3 regions of the Blautia sp. AF19-13LB genome follow, and region 1 is predicted to be linked to each of the others. Evidence: a T-box and tRNA genes for the amino acid it is inferred to sense, from the RefSeq annotation. Region 1 holds a T-box; the other regions hold tRNA genes.
The links. The T-box of region 1 lies ahead of DWX32_RS05760 (proline--tRNA ligase). A T-box ahead of a tRNA ligase gene usually reads a tRNA of that ligase, here a tRNA-Pro.
Positions count from the first base shown of each region.

Region 2: it has a tRNA-Pro gene. The T-box ahead of DWX32_RS05760 (proline--tRNA ligase) is inferred to sense a tRNA for this amino acid. The anticodon was not compared.
Region 3: it has a tRNA-Pro gene. The T-box ahead of DWX32_RS05760 (proline--tRNA ligase) is inferred to sense a tRNA for this amino acid. The anticodon was not compared.

Region 1 is NZ_QUGO01000004.1:140,553-150,489, reverse strand. It holds gene rfbD (dTDP-4-dehydrorhamnose reductase) at 1-638, shown strand, start outside; gene DWX32_RS05770 (dicarboxylate/amino acid:cation symporter) at 638-1,936, shown strand; gene DWX32_RS05765 (NUDIX hydrolase) at 2,061-2,564, opposite strand; gene DWX32_RS05760 (proline--tRNA ligase) at 2,639-4,342, opposite strand; T-box leader at 4,525-4,827, opposite strand; gene DWX32_RS05755 (hypothetical protein) at 4,907-5,179, opposite strand; gene DWX32_RS05750 (alpha/beta hydrolase) at 5,236-6,066, opposite strand; gene DWX32_RS05745 (Cof-type HAD-IIB family hydrolase) at 6,398-7,213, shown strand; gene DWX32_RS05740 (YeiH family protein) at 7,269-8,309, opposite strand; gene DWX32_RS05735 (MATE family efflux transporter) at 8,376-9,725, opposite strand; gene DWX32_RS05730 (hypothetical protein) at 9,842-9,937, opposite strand, start outside.
Region 2 is NZ_QUGO01000002.1:247,922-257,858, forward strand. It holds gene DWX32_RS03425 (MATE family efflux transporter) at 28-1,377, opposite strand; gene DWX32_RS03430 (MarR family winged helix-turn-helix transcriptional regulator) at 1,361-1,825, opposite strand; gene DWX32_RS03435 (ABC transporter substrate-binding protein) at 1,852-3,183, opposite strand; gene DWX32_RS03440 (response regulator) at 3,242-6,448, opposite strand; gene DWX32_RS03450 (Cof-type HAD-IIB family hydrolase) at 6,959-7,744, opposite strand; tRNA gene DWX32_RS03455 (tRNA-Pro) at 7,844-7,917, opposite strand; gene DWX32_RS03460 (PcsB-like coiled-coil domain-containing protein) at 8,153-9,445, opposite strand; gene DWX32_RS03465 (RsmF rRNA methyltransferase first C-terminal domain-containing protein) at 9,636-9,937, opposite strand, start outside.
Region 3 is NZ_QUGO01000001.1:281,615-291,551, reverse strand. It holds gene DWX32_RS01440 (cell wall hydrolase) at 1-154, opposite strand, end outside; gene thrC (threonine synthase) at 236-1,720, opposite strand; gene DWX32_RS01430 (hypothetical protein) at 1,930-2,535, opposite strand; gene DWX32_RS01425 (2-isopropylmalate synthase) at 2,551-4,212, opposite strand; T-box leader at 4,313-4,576, opposite strand; gene DWX32_RS01420 (LacI family DNA-binding transcriptional regulator) at 4,908-5,936, opposite strand; tRNA gene DWX32_RS01415 (tRNA-Pro) at 6,032-6,105, opposite strand; gene DWX32_RS01410 (sporulation initiation factor Spo0A C-terminal domain-containing protein) at 6,371-6,727, shown strand; gene ilvC (ketol-acid reductoisomerase) at 6,886-7,905, opposite strand; gene ilvN (acetolactate synthase small subunit) at 8,064-8,570, opposite strand; gene DWX32_RS01395 (glycoside hydrolase family 2 protein) at 8,692-9,937, opposite strand, start outside.

The DNA of each region.
Region 1 (9,937 bases):
AAAACATCGACGAAGCCTATCGTGTCAATGCCATCGGTGTGCGCAACGTAGCGCTTGCCGCCAATGATATCGACGCAAAGGTTATTCAGATCTCAACGGATGATGTTTTCGACAAGGAATCCCGCATCCCGTACAACGAGTTTGATACCGTGCATCCGCGTACGATCTACGGAAAATCAAAAGAGGCCGGAGAGAAAATCCTGACACAGCTTTTGAACCGCTTTGTCATCATCCGAAGCTCCTGGATTTACGGGATCGGCCGCGATTTTGTGGATGAAGTACTCCGCAATGCGGCAAAAGGCGGCACGATGGAGGTTCCAAACAACCAGTATGCGGCTCCGACCAGTGCTTTTGAGCTTGCGCGCGTGATCTGCCACTTTATCGACAGCGAGGAGTATGGTCTGTACCACGTTGTCTGCCCCGGAAGCTGCAGCCGCTATGAGTTTGCAAGAACCATCCTCGAGTATACCGGAAAAACCGGTGACCTTGATCTCTACCCGGTTGTCGCACGCGATGATGTCCGCCCGACCTATTCTGTTCTGGACAACATGATGCTCCGTCTGACCGGTATTCCTGAGCCGCTCGACTGGAAAACGGCACTGAAAGAATATCTCGAAGAAACCGGAGGAATCGAATAATGGTCCGAAACAGAAAAGAAACAACGGAAAAGTCAAAAAAGAAGCTCGGGCTTTCCACCCAGATTTTTATTGCCCTGCTGGCCGGTGCGCTGCTCGGCGTGGTGATTCACTATTGGATCCCGTCCAGCTATATCAAGGACACCGTCATCGTAGAAGGTGTGCTGTATGTCATCGGACAGGGCTTTATCCGCCTGATGCAGATGCTTGTCGTACCGCTTGTCTTCTGCTCCCTCGTCTGCGGAAGTATGTCCATCGGAGACAGCAAAACCCTCGGAAAGGTCGGCGTAAAAACGATCGGCTTTTACCTTGTTACCACAGCACTTGCCGTCTGCATCGCACTTGGAACCGCCCTGCTCATTCACCCGGGGCTCGGACTTAACATGAGTGCGGTTCAGAAAGCCGACCTGTCCTCGACAGCAGCAGATTCCAGCGTCAGCCTGGTGGATACACTGCTCAACATCATCCCGAAGAACCCGATTGGTTCCATGGCAAACGGCGATATGCTTCCCATCATCGTATTCGCCCTGTTTGTCGGCGTAATGCTGGCAAAGCTCGGAAACCGCGCTTCGGTCGTTTCCAACTTTATCAGCCAGTTTAACGATGTCATGATGGAAATGACCATGACGGTCATGAAGGTGGCCCCGGTCGGCGTTTTCTGTCTGATTGCACGTACCTTTGCAACGGTCGGCTTTTCTGCGTTCGCACCGATGCTGAAATACATGGGAAATGTAACACTGGCGCTGGCACTGCAGTGCTTCATCATTTATCAGGTTCTTCTGTTCGTATTCACACGGCTGAATCCGATTAAATTCGTGAAGAAATTCCTTCCGGTTATGGGATTTGCATTTTCCACCGCAACCTCCAACGCGACAATCCCGATGTCGATTGATACCCTGAACAAAAAGATGGGTGTCTCGAAGCAGATTTCTTCGTTCACCATTCCGCTCGGCGCAACCATCAACATGGATGGTACCTCCATTATGCAGGGTGTCGCTGTCATCTTCATCGCAGAGGCATACGGTATTCATCTGACTCCGGCAAACCTCGCAACGGTTGTTGTTACCGCAACACTGGCTTCCATCGGTACCGCCGGTATCCCAAGCGTCGGACTTGTTACCCTGGCTATGGTACTGAATTCCGTCGGACTGCCAACGGAGGGTATCGCTCTTATCATGGGTATCGACCGTATTCTCGATATGCTGCGTACCGCCGTCAACATCACAGGCGATGCTGTCTGCACAACGATTGTCAGCCATCAGGAAAAGGCGCTCAACCGCGAAGTATTCAATCGCAATTAACTGCAATAAACTGCTTGCGAAAAGCCTTTTTCAGACACGCTCTAAGGCTAAGAAAACGCGTTCCCGTTTTCGGAAACCCCTGTGGTTTCCGGCGGGAACGCGTTTTTATTATCTTATTTCTCTGTTACAGTTCAAATGCCTGGCGGATGCTGTCATAATGCAGGAATTTACCTTCTGCGGCGTACTCTTTGATTTCGTCCGGCGCAGCAAAACGGTAGCCGTCTGTTTCTTCCTCCTGAAGATGGAGATCTTCGTCTTTGACATCCATCACGAAGCGATAGACATCGACAAAGTAATTGTCTCCCTCATCCGGGTTGATGCGCCGGTAGGTAAAGAGATAACCGCCGTCAGCCTTGCTCACATCGAGTCCGGTTTCCTCTCTGACCTCACGGCGCACGGCCTCCCAGGAGCTCTCTCCTGCCTGTGCCGCGCCGCCGGAAACCTCCCACCAGCCCGGTGCCCAGGCTTTCGTCATGACACGTTTTGTGATAAGAAAGGTCCCATCCGGTCTTGCGATTACGCCGAGTACGGTCAGGTGAAACTCGCCCGGCTTCATATGCCAGTCATTCCGTTTCATCGTGCGGCCGGTCGGCTGTTTGTTTTCATCATAGATATCCCAGAGTTCCATATCGTGTTTTCTCCTGTCGAACTTCTTCCGAGCCCCATCTCGATTTTTCTTCCCTTTCGCATGGTTCTGAATCATTACAGATACTGTTTAATCTCTTCCATCACATTTTCCAGCGGAATCTGTGTTTTCAGAGTCTTATCGCGGGATGCAACCTCGACAACGCCCTGTTTCATGTTTTTCGGGCTTACGATGATGCGCAGCGGAATGCCGAGCAGATCGGCATCGGCAAACATTACGCCGGCTCTGACGCTTCTGTCGTCGTAGATCACTTCGATGCCTGCATTCTGCAGATCCTCGTACAGCTTGTCCGCATATGCTCTGACTTTCTCGTCATCGACGCGGACTGCACAGAGGTGTACCTGCCACGGAGCGATAGCTTTCGGCCAGATCGGGCCGTACTCATCGTGATGTGCCTCGCAGACCGATGCTGCCAGACGGCCGACACCTATACCGTAGCATCCCATGATCGGGGTCTTGCTCTCGCCGTTTGCATCGACATAGGTCATATTCATGGATTTTGTATATTTGGTTCCAAGCTGGAAGATATTTCCGACCTCGATACCTCTGGAGATCTTCACAGTCTTTTTGCCGCATTTCGGGCAGATGCCGCCCTCCTGGATTTTTGCAAAATCGTGATACTCGGCATTCGGAACGTCGCGCTCCATGTCGAGTCCTTTGTAATGATGCTCTGCCTCGTTGGCTCCGCAGGAAAGGTTATTTCTTCCCTCGAGGGATTTATCGTAGAGGACAACGGCATCTCCGTTCACCTTCAGGTTCACCGGTCCGATGTAGCCTGCGTTCAGGCCGCATTCTTCGGTGATCACGGCTGCGTGAACCTGCTCGCCGAGGAAGTTGACCAGCTTCGTCTCGTTGACTTCGAGATCGCCGCGGATGAAAAGGACAACGTATTTATCATCAACATTCTGCTGATAAACAACGGCTTTGCAGGAGTTCTTTGTCTCGTCTCCGAAGAAATTGCAGACGTCTTCAATGGTGTGGACGTTCGGTGTATAAACCTTTTCGAGTGCAGCGGATTCTGCGTCTCTTGCGATATCGGAAATGTTCTCAGCTGCCTCCATGTTGGCTCTGTAATCGCAGGAATCACACAGAACGATGGAATCCTCTCCGACCGGAGTCAGAAGCATGAACTCATGGGAAATGTTTCCGCCCATCATACCGGAATCGGATTTGACAGATACCACCTCCGGCACGCCGACACGCTCAAAGATACGCTCGTATGCTGCGTGGCATTTCTCGTAATACTGCTCCAGATCTTCCTGGCTGGTATGGAAGGAGTAAGCATCCTTCATCGTAAACTCACGCACACGGATCAGTCCGGCTCTCGGACGGGCCTCATCACGGAATTTTGTCTGGATCTGATAGATCATAAACGGATATTTGGTGTAGCTCTGTGCATACTCGCGTACAAGGTGTACGGCTGCCTCCTCGTGGGTCATGCCGAGTACCATTTTGGCATTGTTGCGGTCGGTGAAACGCAGCAGTTCATCGCCGATGCTATCGTAACGGCCGGACTCATCCCACAGAGAAGCCGGCATGACAACCGGGAACTGCACTTCCTGGCCGTCGATTTTGTCCATTTCCTCGCGCAGGATCTGCTCGATTTTGCGCACAATGCGGCGCAGCGGCAGATAGGAAGAATAGATTCCGTTTGCCATATATTTGATGTATCCGCCTTTTACCATAATAGCATGGCTGTCGATGACACAGTCAGCAGGTCTTTCTTTGAAGCGCTCTCCTACTAATTTTTCAAGTTTCATTTTCTGATTTCCTCCTTATTCTTTGGGTTTTCAACATCTGAAGTCTTCCAGACGCGAGAACATTCCAGCCTGTCCGATTTTAAGCTTTTATTCAACATTTTGCGCATCTAACTCATCACTGAAGCAACGAGAATGCGATGCGCAGTTTTCAAACAGAAAAAAGCCCTAAACCGCAAGCTGCAGTTTAGGGCGAATTTTTTTATCCGCGGTACCACCTAAATTCAGGAAAACTCCTGCACTCTGACACAAAGCATTTGTACCCCACGATTTTTGTATTTTGTAATACGCGTGATCTCTGCTCTCTGTACCTTCTCTGTAACGGGAGATCCCGGTGCAGCCTACGAAATAAATTTTCCCTGATGGATTTTCTTCTCTTCGGTGCACAGCTCCAAGACCGGTTCACGATAGATTCTGCAAAAAGCTTTCACCTGCCGCTTTCTCTCTGAATGCGCTCTGTCGCTACTGTTTCTTTTCGTCGCTTTTTCACTGCACTGATTGTAGCAGAAACCGGAAAAGAATGCAAGCCCGTTCCTTCTGCTTTTTCTGCATAAACGCCCGCCCAGGTTACAGGCCTTCCCGATACATTCTGCTGATTGCCGCCTGGGCTTCCTCGGACTGTTTTTTCTCAATCCATGCTTTGCGGTCACTCAAAATAGCCAGCATCTCATCGACAACGTCCTCGGCGCGCGGGCTTGTGACGCGGTAGAGATAGCCGAGCATCCGCGTGGCGGTAAAATCGGTGTTCATCTGGCGGTATGCAATTTCCCGGCAGAAGTCGTCCGGGTAACCGTTGTGTTTTAACGCACGGTACAATTCGTCATTTCTCGTCTCTGGCATTGCCTGTCTCCCTTTTTTTGTATATACGGTCTGATCCGCCGGATTTTTCTTTTTCTTTAAACATTTACGTTTCCGCTGTTCAGGCCTTCCGTCTTTTCCTCAAGTGGCAGCCAGTCCAGTGCCTTTTTGATCCACTCATCCCAGAAATCCCATTCATGGCCACCCTTGCTCTCATAGTAGACAATGTCCATGCCGCTCTCTTCCATCCGTTTATGGTAGAGACGGTTTACTTCCAGAAGTCCGTCCTCTGTTCCGCACGCCTGGAATACGGTCGGCACATTGACAGACGGATCTTTTTTCCGTGCTTCCTTTAACTGCTCGATAAGAACAGCCGGGTTTTTGTCACTCTTTGCTGCTTCGACCAGATTTCCGAAATAACCTTCTTCATGTGCAAAGCTGTCCGCTCTGCTCTCTTCCGGATTTTCCAGCACATGAAGTGCACCGGACAGGCAGATCACAGCCCCGAAGGTATCGTGATATTTCAGGCCATTTCTGAGTGCGCCAAAACCACCCATGGAAAGGCCTCCGATAAAGGTGTCTTCTCTTTTTCTGGACAGTGGAAACATTTTTCTTGTAATCTCAACCAGTTCTTCTCCGATAAACTGTCCGTGCATGGCACCGATGGACGGCTGATCCACATAAAACGCATTCTCGCCGGCCGGCATGACAACGGCAAGGTTTTTCTCCTCTGCCCATCTTTGGATTCTGGTTCCATGAACCCAGTCTGTCTCATTTCCAAAAATGCCATGCAGCAAATACAGCGTTTTAAACGGTTTTTCCTCGCGCTCCGGCTGCCCAAAGGTAAATTTGTCGACCGGCAGAATAACCTGCAGCGGTACGGTGCGCATTAAAGTTTTTGACATGAAGCTTACCTGAATAAATGCCATAATAAAAATCCCCCTGTGGATATATATTTTTCTTTATTTTACGCCTTATTTCTGCGTTTCGTCAACGTGGAGTTTTGCGTTCCTCCGGTTCCGGCTTGCACCCCGAAGCAATTCACGATATAATCATGTTTATAGCAATCCCAGAAAATAATGCAAAAAATTCAGCACTGCAGAACGTGAATTACTGCGTCACGGATTTTCGTCGTACCCCGGTACGCCTTCAAATCCGTTCCTTGTAATTCGCGCCCTGCAGCACTGCCTTTTTTGCGTTATTTTCTGGTCTTGCTATAGTTTGAATTTTTTCTGTGACAAGATAAGGAGATTTTCTATTATGATAAAGTTGATCGCAACCGATGTCGATGGAACGCTCGTCAAAGACGGCACACTTCTGATCGACCCGGAATATATGACTGTTGTTTCCAGGCTTGTCGACCAGGGCATCCATTTTGTTGTCTGTTCCGGCCGCCAGTTTTCCAGTGAACAGAAGCTTTTCGCTCCGATCAAGGACCGCCTGCTCTACATCTCCGATGGCGGAACTGTCGTGCGCACACCGGAAAAGATTCTGAAAACATATCCGATGGAAACGGCACTCTGGAAATCCATGTGCCGCATGGTACACGACGAACTTCCGTCCTGCGACTGCTTTGCCGCCACCCCGGACTACTGCCTCGCCGAAGATGCCGGAAGCCGCATGTTTCACTGGCTCCGCGACTCCTACGGCTTCGATGTCCGCGAAGTACCGGATCTGTCGAAGGTAGAAAACGAGGACATTATCAAATTCACGATCTACCATCCAACCTCCTGTGAAGAGCTTTGCTCCCCAAATTTCATCCCGGCGTGGAAACATCAGGCAAAACTCGCTGTCGCCGGTAAGGAATGGTTGGACTGCAACGCCCGCGGCGTCAGCAAATGGACCGGTCTCTCATTTCTGATGAACTACTTTGGCCTTACCCCAGACGAAGTCTGCTGCTTCGGCGACAACCTAAACGACATCGAGATGCTTCAGAACGCCGGCGAAAGCTACGCCGTCTCCAACGCCCGAGCGGAAGTCATCGCCTCAGCAAAACACACCTGCCCGCCGTACTGGGAGAACGGGGTGCTGCAGGTTTTGAAAACGTTTTTGAAGGAAACGACAAACCCGTTTTGATTTAAAAAATCCAGGCATCCTATACGGATGCCTGGATTTTTAATTCTCTGTTTCTTTACAGTACCCCATGCGGCGCAATGCCGATCGCAAATTCGACTGCAATCGCTACCAGGACTACCAGCAGCGAAATGATGAATCCGTGCAGCATCGGCTTTGCGCCGGAGCGGCAGAGGGATTTGAAATCGGTGTTCAGGCCGATGGCCGCAAGGGCGGCCACCATCAGAAATTTGCTGATGGTTTTTAATGCGGCTGCTGTGCCTGCCGGGATAAGACCTAAGGAGGTCAGTGCTGACATGGCGAGAAAACCTAAGATAAACCATGGAAAAATGGATTTGATGCTTACCTTTACGGCGGTTCCTTCTGCTGCCTGCGCCTTCCGTTTCAGATGTACGTTGATGGCGGCGAATGCCAGAACAGCCGGAATGATGGCGAGGGTCCGTGTCAATTTTACCATGGTTGCGAAATCACCGGCGGCCTCGCTGAATGCGTAACCGGTGGCAACGACGCTTGATGTGTCGTTGACCGCAGTTCCGGCCCAGAGGCCAAACGCGGCATCCGAAAGGCCCATCCAGTGACCGAGGATCGGGAATACGACAATCATGACCGTATCAAATAAAAACGTTGCGGAGAGGCCATAGGCAATGTCCATATCGGTCGCCTCGATGACCGGCGCGATTGCCGCGATCGCGGAACCGCCGCAGATACCCGTGCCGGCGTTGATGAGGCTGCTCGTCTTCCAGTTCAGTCCAAGTGCTTTTCCGATCAGTGCGCCGAGGCCAAAGCACGTTGCCAGGGTAAATACCATAACCGTCAGGGAAAATCTTCCGACCGTCAGCACCGTGCGGATATTCAGGCTCGCACCGAGCAGAATAATCGCAAATTTCAGGATCTTCTTCGATGTAAATTTAATTCCCGGCGCTGTCACGCTGTTCGGCTTGTAAAAGGCATTCACAATCATACCGATAAACATGGCGATGACCGATGCCCCGATAAAGTGCAGTCCGGCGCTCTCCTCCAGGCTTTCCAGGAATTTCGCCGCAGCGGCAATCACCAGCGCAATCGCCGCTCCGGGAATCAGTTTCTTTGCGTTTTTCATAATAATAACTTCCTCCAGATGTATCGTTTTTTCTTTCTCTCTCCCCAAAACATTCCGTATTTTTCATCACGTCTGATGCTGCCACTTCCCGCTTCGATAGCGAAGGACAAAGAAAATGGCACGAACAACCCAGTCCATCGTCATGGCGACCCAGACACCGAAGACGCCGAATCCCATACGCACACCGAGCACATAGCTCATGCCGATTCTGCAGATCCACATGGAAAGAATCGAGAGAATCATGCAAAATGCCACATCATTGGACGCGCGGAGTACATTCGGCAGATTGAAGGCAATTGGCCAGATTATCATACAGCAGATGCCGTGGTAAACGATGATATCTTCCGTCATGGCTGTTGCCTCCGCAGACAGACTGTAAACGTGAAGCACCGCCGGAAGTGCCGCGATGACACCGAGACAGCAGACGATCATCAGGCCATAAATGATGATGTGCAGCTTTTTCGCATAGTATTTTACCTGCTCATAGTCTCCCGCTCCCGCGCACTGTGCGCTTACGGTCAGCACTGCATTTCCGATCGCCATACCGGGCAGTGTCTGGAAGACAGCAATCGTGTTGGACACCGCATTTGCCGCGATCGACGCTGTTCCGAACTGTGTGATCATACTTAAGACCATAATTTTGCCGAGCTGGAACATACTGTTCTCGAGGCCGTTCGGAATGCCGATGCCAAGGATTTTTTTCAGCATATGGAAATCCGGTTTTAATTTCACCGGATAAGAGCACCGCACTGGATACCGCTTATTATGTACGAGAACAAATGCTGCCGCAGCCGCGTACATACGTGAAAGCAGCGTCGGAATCGCAACGCCGTCCACGCCGAATTTCAGCGCATAGACCAGAAGCGCATTTCCCGAAATATTGATCAGGTTCATGACGATGGATATTTTCATCGGCGTTTTCGAATCACCCTGCGCACGGAAAATGGCCGCACAGCCGTTGTAAACCGCCAGAAACGGAATGGAGGCCGCTACGATCATCAGATAAATATTGCAGTTTCTTTCTACCTCTGCCGTAATGTTTCCAAACACAACATGCAGAATAAACGGCTTTAAAAGATAGACCGCCGCCATGATCACAACTGACAGCGCCGTTGTCACCAGCAGAAGCTGGTCAGCTGCCTCACATGCTTTGTGTGGCCGCTTCTTTCCGATATACTGGCCGCACACGACGGCTCCGCCGGTTGCAATCGCGGTGAACATGTTGATCAGCAGAATAAAGATTGTATCAATCAGCGACACACTCGACACCGCCGCCTCGCCGACACTGGATACCATAATTGAATCCGCCATGCCGACTGCGATGGCAAGAAGCTGTTCAATCAGAAGCGGCACAATCAGCCGTTTCAGATCCGCATTGGAGAACAGGTCACCATCCCGTTCCTTCAGATAATTCATCTTTTGTTTCCTCCATTTTCATACCTTCTCTGTTGATGATTTTTCACGCATGTGTATTACACTCATGCTGTTTTTATCTTACCTGCATTTTTACGTAAAAGCAAGAAGAACCGGCATCATTTCTTTACCGGTTCTCCATTGATTGCCTGTACCAGGACTTTGTCAAATCTTGCGTATTTTTTTACTTCTTTCATCAGCGTATCGAGGTCTTT
Region 2 (9,937 bases), on a different contig from region 1:
TAGGCAGTTCTGTTATGTTTGATTCAATTACATCTGCCCTTTTTTCTTTAACCGTGTAAAACAGATCATGAAAAAGCAGATGCCGTATACGGTTGTGATCGGGGTGGACATGCCGACGAAGGTCAGGTTCGTATTCGGCAGGTGTGAGAAGAACAGCGCCAGCGGAATACGGATCAGGCAGGCGGAGGTGATTCCCTGGATCATAACCGGGATGCTGATGCCGCGGCCGTTGAAGTATCCGATGCTGCTGAACAGCACACAGGTCAGAATACATTCCGGTGCGAAACCGCGCAGGTAAGCGGCGCTCTGCTCGATAACGGCCGGATCGCTCGTGAAGATTCTGGAGATGACACTTCCACCGAAGAAACCGATGCAGAAAATCACAACTCCAAGAGAGCAGCCCGTTGCGATTGCGGTGAGGAAGCCCTTCCACGCGCGGTCTTTCTTTCCGGCTCCGGTGTTCTGTGCCACGAATGCTGACACAGACTGCATCACAGAGGACGGGATCAGCATGATGAATGAGGTCAGCTTCTGCGCCACACCGTATCCGGCGGACGGCATAAGGCCCATGCCGTTGATGATCGAGTTGATCACAAGGAAGGAAATCTGTACGGTCGTCTCCTGCAGCGCGATCGGCACACCGACGTTCAGGACTTTCTTCAGCTCGTCATGGTCGATGCGGCAGTCTTCTTTTTTGAATTCAATCGGCAGATTGCCTTTTTTCAACACACCCATGGAGGCGATGACAGAAATCAGCTGCGCCAGAACCGTCGCAAGCGCTGCTCCCGCAACGTCCAGTTTCAGCACACCGACGAAGAACAGATCTCCGGCAATATTGGCTGCGCAGGCGATGCCGACGAATAAAAGCGGCAGATTTGCATTACCGATTCCGCGAAGCACGCTGCTGATGACGTTGTACGCGATGATGATCAGAATACCGCCGGAACAGATCCGCAGGTAGAGGACGGTTTTGTCAAAAGACTCCGCCGGGACCTGTAAAATATTGGCGATCGGGCCTGCGAACAGCTCCAGAATCACCGTCATGACGACACCGATGATGGCGAACAGAACAATCGAGGTTCCCACGGTTTTGCCGGCCTTATCCGGCTTGCCCTCGCCGATGTGCTGGCCGATCATAACGGTCGAACCCATCGCAAGGCTGGTGATGATAAATGTTACCATCTGCATGAAGCTGCTTCCGGTTCCGACAGCGGAAATACTCGACGCATCGCCGAACCAGCCGACCACGAGAAGGTCGACCGCACCGTAAGCCGCCTGCAGAATCAGCGCGCCGAGCACCGGCAGCGCAAAACGGATCAGGGACTGGAAAATCGGTCCCTCTACAAACGATACTTCTTTCTTATTTTCTTTTGCCATTGTTTTTCACTCCTTTTATTCCCGGCATCGTTTCCTGCATCCGTGTGATTGCATGCACAAATTCGTCCACCACCGCGTCGTCCAGATCTGGCAGGCGGGATGCCCATTCCCCGTGAAAGTGCGTCACGCGGAGTTCCACAAACTCTTTTCCCTCTTCGGTCAGTGTCAGGTTGATCACGCGCTTATCTTTTTCATCCGCCTGTTTCACGAGAAGATTTCTCTCCTCCAGTTCCTGCACCAGCTTGGTGATGCTCGGCAGCGTTGTGTTCATATAGCTGCTGATGTCGCTGACGCGGCAGAAGCCCTGCTTTTTCTGAATCTCATTCACCGCATCCAGCACATGCACCTGCCGCGGCTTCATACCGTCCGGCAGGTCCGGGAGTTTCTCGATCAGACGCTTTGCATCAAAACACGCATCCAGGAACTGCTTTAATTTTTCCTGTGTCATGGAAAAGGTTCCTTTCTGTTTAAAAATTAGTTATCTTTAGTAATTACTTTTGATAAGTATAGCAGGAAATGAAAAAATGTCAAGAGGGAACTGATGCTAAAAAAGAGCTGATTGAAAGTTCTGGCAATGCCAGATTCTTTCATCAGCTGTGTTTCATCCATTTCCCCTGACAATAATCCGTGAACAGCCTCAAGACTGGCATAAAATGATTTTTGAGCAGAATATCGGATATAAACAGAATTATTATTAATTTCATCTTCCAGTCCAGGTACATCTTCCATCATGTTTGGAACATCTACATTTAATGAAATTACACCCTTTCCATCTGCGATCAATGTTTGTCCTTCTTTTGAAATCATACACTCCAGGACATCGAATGCCAGGTCCAGTTTTTCCTGATCTTTTTCCAGTTCTTTGTTAAATGCAATATTCAGAGAAGGGGTCATATTTATAAAAGCTTCATCCGAAATCTGTGAAAAAAACGGTATACGAGTTAATTCTGCATCCATCTGTTCCTGAAATTCCTGCATAAGTGCCGGATAACCATGAAACATTGCTGCTTTTCCCTCAAGGAACATCTGCGTTGCAGTATTAATATCGACGCTGATATCATCACTTGTAAAATGTGAGTCCTTCAAAAATGTATTGGTTTCTGAAAAAATACGTTTCCATAACGCATCATCAAACGCGATATCCCCTGATGCACTTTCAGCTGAGCTTCTCCATTCGATTCCATCCAGACTCATGAATTCCCCAATTGCACCTGTCTGAATCACCTCATGAGCAGACCAGTCTTCTGCAAGATCCAGGGAATACGGTTTTATACCATTATCATAAAATTGCTGACATGCCTGTGCATATTCCTTATAGTTTTTCGGTATCTTGATTCCATACTGTTCAAACAATGTCTTGTTGGCAATAATCGTCTGCGGTATACCGCAGATAGGAAGCCACTGAATCTCATTTTTTGAATTTTTATAATATTGCAATGCATAGGAGTAATACCTGGAAACCACATCATAAGAAGCAAAATCCATTAGATATGGCTCCAGATCCTGTGCATCTTTTCCAGAAAATCGACGTACGGTTATGATATCCGGCAGTTCACCATGTTCCTCAAAATAGCTATATAAATCGGTATCATTGTTACCGGTAATAAACTCAATATCCTGATCTGGAAACTGCTCATGGATATAGGGTACAATATTTTTCATTAAACGATTTTCCCACAGATACACGGTAAGGTGATCGTCATTTTTAGATACTGCTTTTTGAGATTGTCCACAGCCAGACAAAACAGTAATTGCTAAAAGCACGCCTGACAGTAATGCTATCAGACATTGTTTTGCCTTTTTCATCCTCGTATTTTCCTCATTCTTTCCTGATAAAATCATTAATTCAATAATTGGGAAACAATTACAGCCAGTTTTCCAGAACATCATTCAGCTTATTCATATCCAGCGGTTTCGCGATATGTCCATTCATGCCTGTATTTTTTGCCAGCTGTACATCTTCTGCAAAAGCATTTGCTGTCATGGCAACAATCGGTAGTTTTCCCTGTTCACCCGGAAGGCTCCTGATTGCTGCGGTTGCCTCATAACCATTCATGACAGGCATTTGGATATCCATAAAAATAAGGTCATACAAGCCTTTCGGTGAAGCTTCTACTTTTTCAACTGCAATTTTTCCATTTTCTGCCGTTTCCACTTCCGCCCCTGTCATCTGCAGAATTTCAACAGCAATTTCTCTGTTTAACTCATTATCCTCGACCAGCAGAATTCTTTTTCCTGTGTAATCTGCTTCAGACAGCTCATCCAGATAATTTCTTGCTGTTTTTTCTTTTCTGCCAGAAGTAAACTGCCGCAATGTAGCCGTCAAACGGGAACGGAACAGCGGTTTTGCAATAAAAGCATCTACGCCTGCAGCCTTTGCTTCTTCTTCGATCTCACTGAATTCATAAGATGTCAGTACAATAATGGTAATCTCTTTCCCTATCCGTTTCCGGATCTGTCTGGCTGTTTCAATTCCGTCCATATCCGGCATTTTCCAATCTAAAATAACAGCAAAGTAATCATTTTTTAGCTCATGATGTGCATAACAGCGCTCAACGGCTTCTCTGCCGGAGAGAACCCATTCGCCTGTAATCCCAATCTCCTTCAATGTGGCAACTGTACTTTCACAACATGTCTTATCATCATCCACAACCAGAACAGGTAGATTCATCAGATTTCTGTCCTGTTCTTTTTCTTTTTCCTGAAGTTCCAGATAAATTGTTACTGTAATTTTAGTTCCCTTATGTAAGGTGCTTTCCACTTTAATATTACCATTCATCAGGTTCACAATATTTCTGCTGATTGCCATTCCCAGACCTGTTCCCTGGACTCTGGTTGTCCGATGGTCATCTGCGCGGCTGAAAGGATCAAACATGATTTTCTGGAATTCCGGTGACATACCGATCCCATTATCCTCAATCGTAAATTCATAGCATCCAAGTTCCGAAAATCCATTTGGCTTTTCCTCTATGGAAAAAGTAATATTCCCGCCATCCGGTGTATACTTGACCGCATTACTCATCAGATTCACAAATACCTGCTGGATTCTCAGGCTGTCACCACAGACACTCTCATGTTCAATGTGATTAATGTGTATATCTAAATTGTGTTTATGTTCATCAATCACCGGTTTTGTGAGTGTTATAAGATTATCCACCAGATCTGGCAGATTGAAATCCTCCTGTGCCAGCGTCATTTTTCCACTTTCAATACGTGCCATATCCAGCACTTCATTAATCAGCCCCAGCAGATGACGGCTTGATTTTGTAATTTTGCTGAGACATTCAATGACTCTGTCCTGGCTCTCAATATTTGCTCCTGCAATTGCTGTCAGGCCGACAATGGCATTCATCGGTGTCCGGATATCGTGGGACATATTGGAAAGGAATTCTGTTTTCGCACGGTTTGCATTTTCTGCAGACCGGTAAGCCTCTTTCAGTGCCTGACGGGATTCAATCTCTGCTTTCTTCTCCTGTGTCACATCCATGGATGCCAGCAATACCTTTTCCAGCTTTCCATTCTTCCATTCCAAAGGAATATAAGAAGCGATCTTATAAGTCTTTTCATCCAGGCTGCAGTACTCAAACTTATAAATATCATTTTCACTTTTCAGATTCTTCCGGATATTTTCCGGTGCGATCAGGATGTCCATAGTTTCCAATGTTTCCAGTGTCTTATACTTTTCAAGAACCTGCATCTGAAAATCATGATAGAATCCCAGAGGTTTATATAGCATCTGTCCATTCAGGTTATAGAATTCATATCTGTCATTTTCCAGATCACAGACAACAAAGCGGTCAACCAGACGCACAATACTCTGAATCAGCTGCTCCATGGAAGCATTATCCGCTGCCATCTGCAGATGCCGTGCGCTCTCTACCTTTGTCTCTGTGATATCACGCAGAAAGATCATGGCATATTCTGAATCCTCTATTTCGCCACGTATGACCACATTGCGGACCCATCGTTCTTCTCCATTCAGAGTGATACGGCACTCTAAAGCCAATTCGGTTTCCAGACCCTTCAGCCTTTCTGCAATATAACCACGGTCGTAAAAAGAGGATACCGCCTTCTTATCTGTCTCCACAACATAGGAATCCACAAAATGACGGATCAGTTCATCCCATGTATGACTCTGTTCAAAGACTGTCATCAGGGACGGTTCAACCTTAAAGGTATCAAAAGTATTCGCTTCCAGATTTACATAATACTCACACAAATCTGCTTTCGTAAAAGCCCGGTGGAAAGCAGCAGATTTTTGTGCCTGCATGGCCTCTTTTTTTTCCGCATCAATATTAATAAAAATCCCGGCAATCCTGCTGGCAGAACCATCCAGACGGCGTATTACTTCTGCCGATGCCCGAAACCACTGGTATTGATTATCCTTCATTCTCATACGATACTCTACCTGGTATTTTATCTGGTTCGTCTTATCCTTAATTGCCGCCTGAAGCTGCACCATTACTCTTTCTTTATCCTGTGGATGCAGAAGATCTGACCAGGATTCCAGTTTATTCGGAAAGTCCAGAGTGTCATGATAGCCAAGCATTTTTCGGAATTCATGACTCCAGTTTGCATTCACAATCTCACTGTTTTCGTCACAGTCAAAATACCAGAAGCCGGAACAGATAGCCTCATTGAGCAGTGTCAAATTTACATGATCCCAGTTGACCTGTACGGACATAACCCAGATCTGTCTGCCCGCCTCATCTGTCGCATCCTCTTTACAAAGCCGTACATTTTTCACTGTACCGTCTGCTGTAAGGATCTGTGCTTCCCCTGTTCCGTGAAGCTGCAAAAAATGGTCTCGCTCCTGTCTATCTTCCTCGTCATAAAAGAAGTTTCTCAATGAGCCTTTTGTCTGTTCCATGAAAGTATCGAATGTATATCCTGTACTATGCAACAGCAGATTATTCACAGACAAAATAGACAGGTTTTGGTCATAAGATCCTGTCATTATACCTACCCCGCCATTATTTTCCAGTGTTTTCTGTACGGCCTGTGACATAGCCTGTGTCTGTCCCGTTACAGCCTCACCTAAAGAATATATTTTGTCTTCATACTTTTCCATTTTATAAAAATCCTCTCTCTGTTTTATGCTTCATTATCCTGCTTTTATCTGTATACAGAGAACCTGTCCCTGCCAGTTTTACATTTACGTTATAATATCCTACAAAACGTGAAAAACAGGTATACGGATTTGAGAAGTTGCAGCCACTACACACAATATTCACACAAAATTCTCTTTATGTTTTCAATTTTTATAGGCTTTGCCAAGTGAGCATTCATTCCTGCTGCCAGACACTTACTCCGATCGTTCCTGCTGTAAAACGGTATCTGAGGCTTTTTTTATTTATCTGATTTTTTTCTGTTTCCATGGAACTTCTGAACGCTCACCTCCTGGTATCATTACAAATATACATAAAAACTCATTTTTATATTACCATGAAATTTTTTACTTTGCAATGCACATACCTTTTCAGACGCTGCTTTTCTTGTTTCCTATTTCAGAAAATTGCAACCAAAGGGGCGCACCTGAAAATTTCTTTTCAAATGCGCCCCTTCGCTTTCTTTTTTTCTGTCAGATCAATCCGTAATGCTCCATCGCCTTTGCCACGCCGTCCCGCTCGACGGTATCGGTTACGTACTCTGTGTACGGATCCAGAATCTCATCATGTTTTCCAAGCGCAATGGTGTGTGCGCCGCACCGGAACATGGTAAGGTCGTTGCTGCTGTCGCCAAATACGTATGCATCTTCTTTCTCCAGCTGAAACTGTTTCAGCGCATAGTCCACAGCTGTTCCTTTGCTGCAGCCGTGCGGAACGATTTCGTATACACCGCCGCGGCGATCCATGATATCAAACTCCTGCTCAAATTCACGGTACATACGTTCTATATCAGACTGTGCATCGGTTACGATACAAAATTTATCGTAAATGATTCCTTTTGTCTCCGCTGTCTCCGCGAGTCCGATTCCGACAGCAGCGAAATAGGCACGGGTCTGCTCGACCTCCCGAAAACGGGATACCTCCGACGAAAAATAAACATTATCCGTTCCCTCCAGAATCATGCCGATCCTGCACTCCTTTAAAATAACCGGGATTTCCTCACAGCGCTTTTTCGGAATCGTCTGATGCATCAGGATTTCGCCGTCCCGGCGCAGATAGGTCCCGCAGCCGCACAGAAATCCGGAAAACGGAAGCTTTTTCAGCTCCTCGGGCAGCTCCGACCAGGTGCGGCCGGTATTAATAAACGTAAGATTTCCTTTTTCCGCTGTCTTTTTCAATGCATCGAGCGCGCTCTGCGGAATTTCTTTTGTAATCTCACTCAGTAACGTTCCATCAATATCAAAAAATAATGCTTTCACAAAAATTTCCTCCTCGTGTACTGTTTCCTGTTCTCTTTCTGACATACGAAAAAATGCCGAAGCTCTTGATTGTCAAGGCTTTCGGCATTTTCATTCCAGTCGAAGCGACGGGATTCGAACCCACGACCTCTGCGTCCCGAACGCAGCGCTCTACCAAACTGAGCCACGCTTCGATTTTATTTGTTTTCTGAACTCTCGTCCGTCAACAATAGCTATTATATATGATGTCTATAGGAATGTCAACACCTTTTTTGAAATTTTTTTAATTTTTTTTATTATTGCTTCAAAAGGTACATTTTACACGGGTTTGCGGCCTTTTTGGTGTTCTTTTAGAATGACAGTTTCTGAGAAAGTCAAAAAAGAGATATGCCGGAAGTTCTGTTCCGGCATATCCCTTATCTTTGTTTCTCAGCTCAGCTGATATACATCTGCATACTGCACGCCGAAGCTCAGCGCCTCGGAATGGCTGCTGCAGAAGATGTCTACGTGCCCGTAAGCGGTTCCGCGGTCTTCTACCGTGTAAACCTGGCCGTTGATCATCAGTCTCGTTCCGAATGGTACACCGCCCATGGCAATCGTTCTGCCTGCGGTCGGTGTGGTTCCGCTCGCGGTGGATCCGCCGGACCACTGTCCGGTACAGATGGAACAGGAGCAATAGCCTGTCAGTTTAAATCTTCCAAGGTATGTTCCGCTGGAGGAGCTGCTGGAAGTATCTGACGCGGATGGACTCCCCGTTGTCGTGGAGGATGCGCTGCTGTCCGAAGAACTGCTTCCGGAACTGCTGCTTGTATCGGTATCTGCTTTCGCTGCGGCATTTGCTGCTTCTGCGGCTGCGACTCTTGCGGCCTCGGCCTCGGCTGCCTGTTTTCTGGCGGCCTCTGCCTCAGCTTCTGCGGCAGCCTGCTGTGCGGCGGCTGCTTCCTCTTCTGCTTTCTTCTGCGCTGCAATCTCCTCTTCTTTCGCCTGACGGATCAGGTCGTTGATTGCATCTGCTTTGCTGTTGATTTCATCTACCAGTGCACTCTCGCTGGATTTTGCATCGTCCAGCTCTGCGGAGTAGGTACGGAGTTCCTGATAAGCTGCTGCGTACAGCTCCTGAATGGCTTCCTGCTGATCGCTGCTCTGCTGCTGCAGTTCTACGATCGCTGCCTGCTCTTCCTGCACCTGTGTTTCTTTTTCTTTTACCTGGTCTACCGTGTCCTCATACTCCTGCATAAGATCGCGGTCGAAATCGGAAATTTTCTGTATGTATTCTGCCCGGCTGATCAGCTCTGAAATGCTTTTGGAAGAAAAGAGCATTGCCATGTATCCGTTTCCGGAAGAATTTTCATACATATACTGGATACGGAGCTTCATCGCCTCGTACTGCTCTTCTTCTTTTGCTTTTGCATCTTCCAGATCTGCCTGAATCTGTACCAGTTCGTTCTGCTTCGCATCATACTGATCCTGAAGCTCCTGCAGACGGTTCTGCAGATCGTCCAGCTGCTGGTTCAGTTCGGAAAGATATTCTTCTGATTGTCCCTTTTTGGAATTGAGTTCGTCAATCCTGCTCTGTATGCTGTCAAGCTGAGACTGTGCGGCAGCCTGTTCTGCCTGAGCATTTGAAATTTTCTCCTTTGTACTGGCACCATAGCATGGCAGAACGGTTGCTGCCGTAAGCACTGTGGCCAAAACCAGGCTGAATAATTTCTTTTTTTTCATGTCGTACACCTCATACTTATTACGTTCTGTTGCTGATTGTCACTCCAAGTTACTGCGGAAAATGGGCCTTTTTTCCCGCCGTACTTTGCCATTATAACACAAGTATGTCTGAAATGAAAGTCTTTTTTAATTTCTGTTAATAACTTTGTAATATTTCGACGTTTTTCCTGCAAAAACTGGCATGATTTTTCTACTTTCTCCATCCAACAGGGTACTTATTTTTCAAGGTTCCATTGACCAGTTTGCCCCATCCAAGGCCGAATCCATCGACGCAGACCAGCTTCCAGCCCGACGGCGATGCGGTCTCTCCCGGCTCTACGGAAATTGTCTCACCGTGGAGATATTTTTCGGTACGCTCGTCATCTGCCTTTAAATTCATGTAATCTTTGAACTTGTCCGCGGAGAGTGTCACGGCAAACGGCTGTGACGGCTCGAAACGGTCTTTTTTCAGTTCACCGAGATACAGACCGTTCCGCAGGAAATGAAGATTCC
Region 3 (9,937 bases), on a different contig from region 1:
CCGCCTCCGATGTTTCTTCTGTTTCTTCCTTTGTAACAGCAGAAGCCTCATTTACCAGACTCTGCTCTGTGCCTGCTCCAAATACGTTCGCAGCACTGACAGCGGTTGTCACGCAAGCTGCCGCCAGTACTCCCCTGATTACTTTATTTTTCATTATTTATTCTTCTCTCCCTGCAAAAACAGGCAAAGCCTGCTGTGTGCTCTGCCTGTTTTTAAATTCTGTTCCTGCTTTATCTTATTTCAAAAACGCCCGAACAGTCTCCGGCATCTGATCTACATCACACTCTGTCGTATGAAGCACCGGTGCAGTACGGATTTCTTCGATCGCACGCGGAATCTCGGTATTGGCAAGTGCAGACAGCTTGTCTACCTGCTCCAGTACCGGAAGGGTGTCATACTCCGGTGCAATCGCTGCAAGAACGCTGCTTGTAAATTTATACGGGCTTGCGGTAGATGCGATGACGGTCTTGGTTTCGTCATAGGTTTCCTCGCGGTATTTTCCGTATACAGCCGCTGCAACCGCGGTATGGGTATCAATCACATATCCGGTATCGCTGTACAGTTTTGCAATCGCGTCTGCTGTCTCCTGTTCGGATGCATAATTGCCGTAGAAGTCTGCCAGCTCTTTTTTCATCGCATCGGTGATCTCATATTTTCCGTCCTTTGCAAGATCCTGCATCAGCTCGCGGTCTGCTGCTTCGCTGTTTCCGGCGATGCGGTAGATCAGACGCTCCAGATTGCTCGAGATCAGGATATCCATGGACGGTGATGTTGTCAGAATAAAGTCTCTGTTTCTGTCGTAAACGCCGGTGCGGAAGAAGTCAAACAGAACTTTGTTCTCATTGGAAGCGCAGATCAGTTTTGCGATCGGCAGTCCCATCTGTTTTGCATAGAATGCAGCGAGAATATTTCCGAAGTTTCCGGTCGGAACGGTTACATTGATCTTTTCTCCGTCTGCAATCTCTCCGTTTTTCACCAGGTTTGCGTAAGCATATACGTAGTAGACGACCTGCGGAACGAGTCTTCCGATGTTGATCGAGTTTGCAGAGCTGAACTGGAAGCCTTTATCTGCCAGCTCTTTTCCAAGCTCTTTGTCGTTAAACATTTTCTTCACGCCGGTCTGTGCGTCGTCGAAGTTTCCGTGGATGGCTACAACGTGGGTGTTCTTGCCCTTCTGTGTTACCATCTGTTTTTCCTGAATCGGGCTTACGCCGTTCTTCGGGTAAAATACAATAATTCTGGTACCCGGCACATCTGCAAAGCCTGCCATTGCTGCTTTTCCGGTATCTCCCGATGTAGCAGTTAAGATGACGATCTCATTTTTCACGCCGTTTTTCTTTGCGGCGGTCGTCATCAGATGCGGCAGAATGGAAAGTGCCATGTCCTTGAACGCGATCGTTGCGCCGTGGAACAGCTCCAGATAGTAAACACCGTCTGCTTTTGTCAGCGGTGCAATTTCCTCTGTGTCAAATTTCGCATCGTATGCGTTTGCAATACAGTTTTTCAGTTCATCTTCTGTAAAGTCGGTAAGAAAACGGCTCATTACCTCGTATGCTACTTCCTGATAGCTCATAGCCGCAAGTTTTTCCATGGGAACATCCAGTGCTGGAATGGAGGTCGGTACAAATAATCCGCCGTCGTCGGACAGACCCTTTAAGATTGCCCGGGATGCAGTTACGGTTTCTCCATTGCCTCTGGTACTTTTGTATAATACTTCCATGCTCTTTCTCTCCTTCACTTTGACTCCCGGCAGAGCCTCTCTGACTCCTGGCCGGATACGTTTCAGATTAGTTTTACCTGTACGCTTCCTTTTATTATAATGGATGAAGTATGAAAAAACAACAAAAATATACAAAAAATGACTGTGCACAAAAATGCACAGCCATTTTCCACCATTCTGCCAAAATATTTTTTGTCAGAATGTATGATTTAATTTTCGTCGGACTCCTCCGTTTTTGCTTCGCCGTCTTCTAAAGCCGGAGCTTCCCTTTCTGTCTCCTCGAGTGCGAGTGCCTCTTCCTCTTTTTCCGCATTCTCTGCGATTCTATCTTCCGCCCAGGTCACAAACGCTGCCGCGTCTCCGATTTCAAAGCGTTTCTTATCGAGAAAGGTGCTTCTGCCTCCGATGGTGATGCGGATAAAGTTGTCAAACTCCGTCACCTTTGTCAGCTCTTCGAGCGGAATATCAGTGCTTCTGCCCTCTTTTTCGTATGTCATTGTGAGCACCTGCTCAGTAAAACGAAGGGTACGTTCTCCAAGGAGTCCTCTCTTTTTGCATTTTTTCATCTGTGAACGTGCCATCAGATTCGGCAGAAACGTACACAGAAGTGCCATCAGAATGGAGATTCCAAGATTGAAGAAGTCTCCCGGCATGATAAATCCCCGCGCTGCTGCACCGTAGATCATAAAAGCGATCGCAGCCACAACAGCAATCCCTGTAATGATCCGCAGTACCAGACGTACTTTTTTTATCTCGGTGCCGTAAATCTCCACAAACATTCCTTTGGTGTATTCAATTTTGTTTTTAAACAGCATATGCTCTCTCTTTTCTTATCGGTTGTTGATTGCAGTTACCAGCGCGTCGATGGAAGCGCGGATGATATCCGGATCTACGCCTGCGCCCCAGGAAAGGATTCCGTCCGGCTTTTTGATGCCGACGTAGGCAATTGCCTGTGCACTTGAGCTCTGCTCCAGCGCGTGCTCCGTATAGCTGACCAGATCATACTGCAGATTGTACTGCTGTTTCAGCGCGTTGCTGACAGCATTCAGACGGCCGTTTCCTTCTGCATATACAGTTGCATACTCACCGCCCTCGTAATTGGAGGTAACCTGTGCTTCAATTCTGCCCTCATCGAGCTGTTTAAAGTGAACGCCGTTGATGTTGTACGGTGTCGTTACGTTCTCGAAGGTATCTTTAAAGAGTTCAAAGATCTCATCCGGACGCAGCTCTTTATGCAGATGATCGGAAACGGATTTTGCGGTATAGCTCATAGCCTCGCGCATCTTCGCCGGCAGATTCAGGCCGTATTTCGTCTCCAGAATATAGCCGACACCGCCCTTTCCAGACTGGCTGTTGATGCGGATGACGTCTGCATCGTAGTTTCTTCCGATATCGGTCGGATCGATCGGCAGATACGGAACGGTCCAGGTATCCGGTGCTTTCTCCTCGATCCAGTGCATGCCTTTTGCGATCGCATCCTGATGGGAACCGGAGAAGGCTGCAAATACGAGAGATCCGCAGTACGGGCTTCTCGGGTTGATGCTCATACCGGTGAAGGATTCAAATGCATGGCAGAGTTTCGGCATATCGGAGAAGTCAAGCTCCGGATCGACGCCCTGCATGTACATGTTCATGCCGACCGTGATAATATCCACGTTTCCGGTTCTCTCGCCGTTTCCGAACAGCGTTCCCTCGATACGGTCTGCTCCGGCAAGGATACCCATCTCTGCATCGGAAACGCCGCAGCCGCGGTCATTGTGCGGATGAAGGGAAAGAACGACATTATCGCGGTATTTCAGGTTTTTGCTCATGTATTCCACCTGGCTTGCATAAACGTGCGGCATGGAAAGCTCCACGGTGCTCGGCAGGTTGATGATGGCTTTGCGGTCTGCAGTCGGCTGCCATACGTCGAGAACGGCGTTGCACACCTCAAGCGCATATTCCGGCTCGGTTCCGGTAAAGCTCTCCGGGCTGTACTCGAAGCGGTATTTCTCGCCGGCCTCTTCTGTCAGCTCTTTTAAGAGCTTTGCTCCCTCAACGGCGATTTTCAGGATGTCTTCTTTCGATTTTTTGAAGACCTGCTGACGCTGTGCATAGGAAGTGGAATTGTAAACGTGAACGATGGCATTCTTGCAGCCCTTTAATGCCTCGAAGGTCTTGCGGATGATATGCTCTCTCGCCTGGGTCAGAACCTGAACGGTTACGTCATCCGGGATCAGATCCTGCTCGATCAGGGTGCGGAGAAACTCATATTCGGTCTCGGATGCTGCCGGGAAGCCAACCTCGATCTCTTTGAAACCAACTTCCACAAGAAGTTTGAAGAACTCTACCTTCTGTTCCAGGCTCATCGGAATGACAAGCGCCTGGTTTCCGTCACGCAAGTCAACGCTGCACCATACCGGTGCTTTCTCGATGCTGTCTTTTTTTGCCCAGTCCATGCACGGAACCGGCGGCATATAGTACTGTTTCTGATACTTCTTTACATTCATCATGATTTTCTCCTCTCAGAAAGTGAAATATAATTTATTCTGCCGACATAAATTCGGGATGAAAGCATAAAAAAATCTCTCATCTTCTGTGTCGGCTTCTGACACAAGAGACGAAAGACTTGCTATCTTACGCGGTACCACTCCTGTTTTACAGAGATTTTCTCTGTACACTCTGCGGATACGGATGAAACATCTGCATATCCTGCCCCTCTAACGGTGGGTTTCCGTCTGCACCTACTCTTTTTATTCTAAATTTGGGAGCAGCGGCTCTGAGGTCAGTTCCACGGAATTCGTCTGCTGTTTCGCATCACCCAACAGCTTTCTGGATTCGGAAGCTCCATGTAGTATTCCTCTTCTTTGCCTTTTTCCTAACTTGGCTCTTATGTTACCATTTTTCTCCATCTCTGTCAAGCGCAAAACGCAGGATTCCGTAAAAATACACCCGCCGGAAAGGAGGCTCCGGCGGGTGCTCTAACGCATGATTTCGTTGTTTTATTTGTTGTACTCTTCTAGGTATTTCTGGTAATCCTCTACCTGTTTTCCGTGGTAGTGTTTTTCTACATGGCATTTATGCACGAATTTGAATCATCGCAAAAAGGGAGCCGGAAACGCCCCGGCAGACGGTTTTTCTTCTCGTCCGCCGGGGCGTCCCTGGCTTTCTTTCTTTGTTCACTTTTTCCTGTTTTTTCTATTTCTTTCTATCCCTGGCGCTTGCACGAGGAACGGCGCACCACAACCTCCCCCGAAACGAGAATCCGCTCTTTCGGCGCTTCCGGGTGCTCCTCCCGCCATAAAAATTCATGCACCATACGGCGGCCAAGCCACTTCGTATCGACATGAACGGTTGAGAAGAACGGATACAGCATCCGGTCCTCATCATCATCAAATCCGGTCAGTGCCACATCCTCCGGCACGCGCACGCCGATTTTCCGGAAGGATTCTGTCAGTCTTTTGGCGATCATATCGTTGCCGCAGACAATCGCTTCCGGCAGTGTATCGTAGCTCGCCACAATCTTGTCAAAATTTTCCGGGTAATAAAAATGATCGCTCTCCATATCCGGACGAACAAGATCTGCCTCGATCGGAATGCCCGCCTGCTCCATCGCCGCAAGGAAACCGATATACCGGTCATGCATCGATTCATACGTACTGCTGTGTTCGCTCAGAAAGCCGATACGCGTCATGCCCTGTCCGATCAGATGGGACGTCAGAACACTCACCGGCTGCACACCGTCCACACGCACGATATCGCCCATCGGCCGCTGTTCGATACCGCAGTAATGGTCGAGCTGAAAAATGCGGTACCCCAGATTTACCAGTTTCTGCATATATTCCGGCGGCAGCATTTTAATGCAGAAGATCGCATCGATATTTTCATTCAGGCCGAGCGGCAGAATGCCGTTCGCCTCCTCCCGCTCCGTCACGACCGCAACGCGCGTCTGACAGTTATTGAGGCTCGCCTCCTCGGAGATGCCGCTCACGACACGGTCCCAATAAACAGCGGCATCCCGCGTACGCAGAACCATAATATTGTAATGCTTCTCCTGCGGTGCCCGAACTTCTTCCACATATACATTTTCGCCCAGATAGCCATTTCTTTTCGCCATCCGAAGAACTCTCTCCCGCGTCACCGGAGCAACTTTCGGATCACCTTTCAATGCCATGGCGACCGTATTCCGGGACAGTCCCAGCTCCTTTGCCATGCTCTGTATCGTTACTTTCCCCATAACTTCCTCCCTGTTTTTTCTGCGCAATTCATTTTTCTTCCGCACACGTCTTTGTCCGTAAGAAAAAAAGTGCCGTAAAACGACACTCTTACCGATCGGGGCAACAGGATTTGAACCTGCGACCTCACGGCCCCCAGCCGTGCGCGCTACCAAGCTACGCCATACCCCGTAATCATGTTTTCATTATACCAGCGAACTTCTGAAAAATCAATGTTATTTTTCCCTCTCCCGTTTCATTACATTCATTTCTTTATTTCGTGTCATATTCTCTTTTATTTTACTATATTGTCACTTTTTCTTTCTGAATATGTAATTTTTCGACGTTTTCCACGTATCATAAGTGAAAGGGGAAAATCGTATGCCATACAAACTTTCACCTCTGGCATGCCCGTCTGCAAAGACTATGTAAAAACTGAATAAAAGGAGACATCGTAATGGAAACTGAAATTTACTTTCTACTACACTCTTTAGGAATTGGTGCAAAATACCGCGGATTTCGCTATCTCGCCTATGGTATCGCTTTATGCATGGAAGACGAAGATTATCTCCTTCGGGTCAGCAAAACGCTGTACCCAAAGATCGCGCAAACGTTTCAGGTATCGTCCTCCTGCGTCGAACGAGACATCCGCACCGCTATTTCCGTCTGCTGGACCCGCGGAAACCGTGATCTGCTCTTTTCGCTTTCTGTGCATCCGGTTCTGACAAAACCGACCAATTCCGAATTTTTTGATATTTTAAGTTCTTATATCAAATACTACCGTGCTTTTCCTGCCTGTCGTCAGGAGGCATAAAAAAAACGAATACAGAAAAGATAACACTTCCGCGCCCTATCATATTGGGGGATATGCATGGCGCGGAAGTGTTTTTTCTATGATAAAACGATAGAACGAAAAAAGGAGACTGCCCGCAAAGGCAGCCTCCCGATATGGATCATTTGACAGCAAACCGATTAGTTGTTGATCAGTTTGTCCTCGTTGCTCCAGCTGTACAGTTTTCTGACTTCTTCTCCGACTTTCTCTGACGGATGCTCTGCAGCTTTTCTTCTCATTGCACGGAAGTGAGCCTGTCCGCCTGCTGGGGACATATCCAGAAGGAAGTCTTTTGCGAAAGTACCATCCTGGATATCGGAAAGGATCTTCTTCATGGTCTTCTTGGTTTCTTCTGTGATGATCTTCGGTCCGGTGATGTAATCGCCGTACTCGGCTGTGTTGGAGATGGAGTATCTCATTCCGGAGAATCCCGACTGATAGATCAGGTCTACGATCAGTTTCATCTCATGGATGCACTCGAAGTATGCGTTTCTTGGGTCGTATCCAGCCTCGCACAGAGTCTCAAATCCAGCCTGCATCAGGGCGCATACACCGCCGCAGAGAACTGCCTGCTCACCGAACAGGTCTGTTTCGGTCTCAGTTCTGAAGGTTGTCTCCAGAAGACCAGCTCTTGCTCCGCCGATTCCAAGGCCGTAAGCCAGTGCTCTGTCCAGAGCTTTTCCGGTGTAATCCTGCTCAACAGCAACCAGGCAAGGAGTTCCTTTGCCAGCCTGATACTCGCTTCTTACTGTGTGGCCAGGTGCTTTCGGAGCGATCATAGCTACATCTACGTTCTTCGGAGGTACGATCTGTCCGAAGTGGATAGCGAAACCATGAGCGAACATCAGCATGTTGCCCTCTTCCAGGTTTGGCTCGATATCTTTTTTGTACATTGCAGCCTGTTTCTCATCGTTGATCAGGATCATGATGATATCAGCCTGTTTTGCAGCCTCAGCAGCGGTGTATACTTTGAATCCCTGTGCCTCTGCTTTTGCCCAGGATTTGCTGCCTTCATAAAGTCCAATAATAACATCACAGCCGGAATCTTTCAGGTTCAGTGCATGAGCATGTCCCTGGCTTCCGTAGCCGATAATTGCGATTTTTTTGCCTTCCAGTAAAGAGAGATTACAATCTTCCTGATAAAAAAGTCTTGCTGCCATTTTATTTTCCTCCATAATATATAGAATGTCTTGACCGGCGGCAGGTCGGTCAATTTATACAGCGAAAAGCATTTCTGCCTTTTGCTGTTTGTCAGGGAAATGAACTTTTCTATACAAAAATTTCATTCCTCTAGCAAACGTATGTAATGTGATCTGCGTTAATCGAGGTAACGCACATCGTGGGCTCCTCTGGAGAGTCCTGTCACTCCTGTTCTGGCCAGTTCCAGGATTTCGTATCCCTGTACCAGATTCAGGAACCCTTCGAGCTTTGACTGGTTTCCGGTCAGCTCTACAATCAGGCTTTCCTGTCCCACATCCACGATTCTTCCACGGAAGACATCGGAGATGGCGATGACATTGCGGCGTTCATTTTCATTCACACGGATTTTGACCAGCATCAGCTCTCGTCTGACACTCTCGTCCGGCTTCAGCTCTTTGATATCCCGCACATCGACAAGTTTTGCCAGCTGTTTTTTGATCTGCTCCAGAATCATTTCATCACTGCAGTACAGAACAACAGTCATTCTTGTGTATCGCGGGTCTGCTGTCACACCGGCGGTGATCGTCTCGATATTGTATCCGCGTCGGCTGAAAAGACCAGCTACTCTGCTTAAAAGTCCCGGCGTATTATCCACCAGCAGGGATAATGTTCTTTTCTGTTCCATAAACACCAACTTTCCTCCATCCGCAGGCGCCGCGGATTTTCAGCAATTTCTTACAACTTCCAACGCCTTATCCAATATATTAGCAACTTATCCTCACTTTGTCAACAAAAATTTTACCAAATTATTCTTTTGAGCAAAAATCTTTTGCCTCCTGTGGTTCCCATTTGCATACCTTCCGGTCATACGTAAGGATGCCGTTCGACTCCTCCTCGACATCGGTAAGCTGTGTGTAGACTGCTGCGGCAAGTCCCTGTTCTGTGAGTTCTCTTATCTTTTCTGCCAGTGCATTCATCGCTTTCTGGTACTGTGTCTGGTTCTGGTACGTGCGGTAGCCGAACGATTTTTCGGAGTAGAGATGCTCCTGTACCGGATACGTATAGCCGCCGTATTCAGAAAAAGCAAACGCGCGCTCCTCCGGTTTTACTTTTAACGGACGAAAGTAATTGTGAAGGCTCTTGATGTCCCCCGCTCCCTGATCGTACCAGCCGCTCGCGTGGTCGATCTGCCGCGTCGGATCGAGAGCGCGCACCATTTCTGTCATCTCCCTGGCATCAAACTGTCCCCATCCCTCGTTGAACAGAACCCAGAGCGACACGCACGGTGCATTGTAAAGCTGATGAACCGTCTCGCGGCACTCCCGCTTCCACCACTCTCTTCCCGTTTTTGAGGTCCGCGAAAAGAGCGGATAACAGTTATCCCTGAATTCCGTTGTCACAAACGGCAGTACGGTCGGAAGGTACAAAAGGAACGTCTGAATCGACCGGCCGCCGCCGTTGATCATATCCTGCCACACCAGCATACCGATATGGTCGCAGTGGGAATACCATCTTGCGCACTCAACTTTCAGGTGTTTCCGGATCATATTGAAACCGAGGCGTTTGGCCGTCTTAATGTCATAAACCATCGCCTCATCGGACGGCGGCGTGTAGAAGCTTTCCGGCCAATAACCCTGGTCGAGGACACCGTTCTGGAAATACGGCTTTCCGTTTAAGAGAAGACGCGTGATTCCTTTCTCATCTTTTCCAATGCCGAATTTGCGCATGCCGAAATAACTCTCGATGCGGTCTTCTCCCGCTTCAATGGAAACCCCATAGAGATGCGGATGTTCCGGGCTCCAGCCTGCAAAATTACCGAGAATCAGCTCCGCCTCGTTTTCTCTCGTCTCCCGGACGCAGATCACCTTCGCATCCGGCGCTTCGCTCTCCCGCACCGTAATTTTTTTCGTCAGTCCCGCATCCGGTCCGTTGAGGAAAACCCGTACTTTTACGCTCGCCGTATCATATTCCGGCGTGATCACGATGCGTTCCAGATACGTCTCCGGCACCCATTCCATCCAGACGCTCTGCCAGATGCCGCTCTGCGCGGTG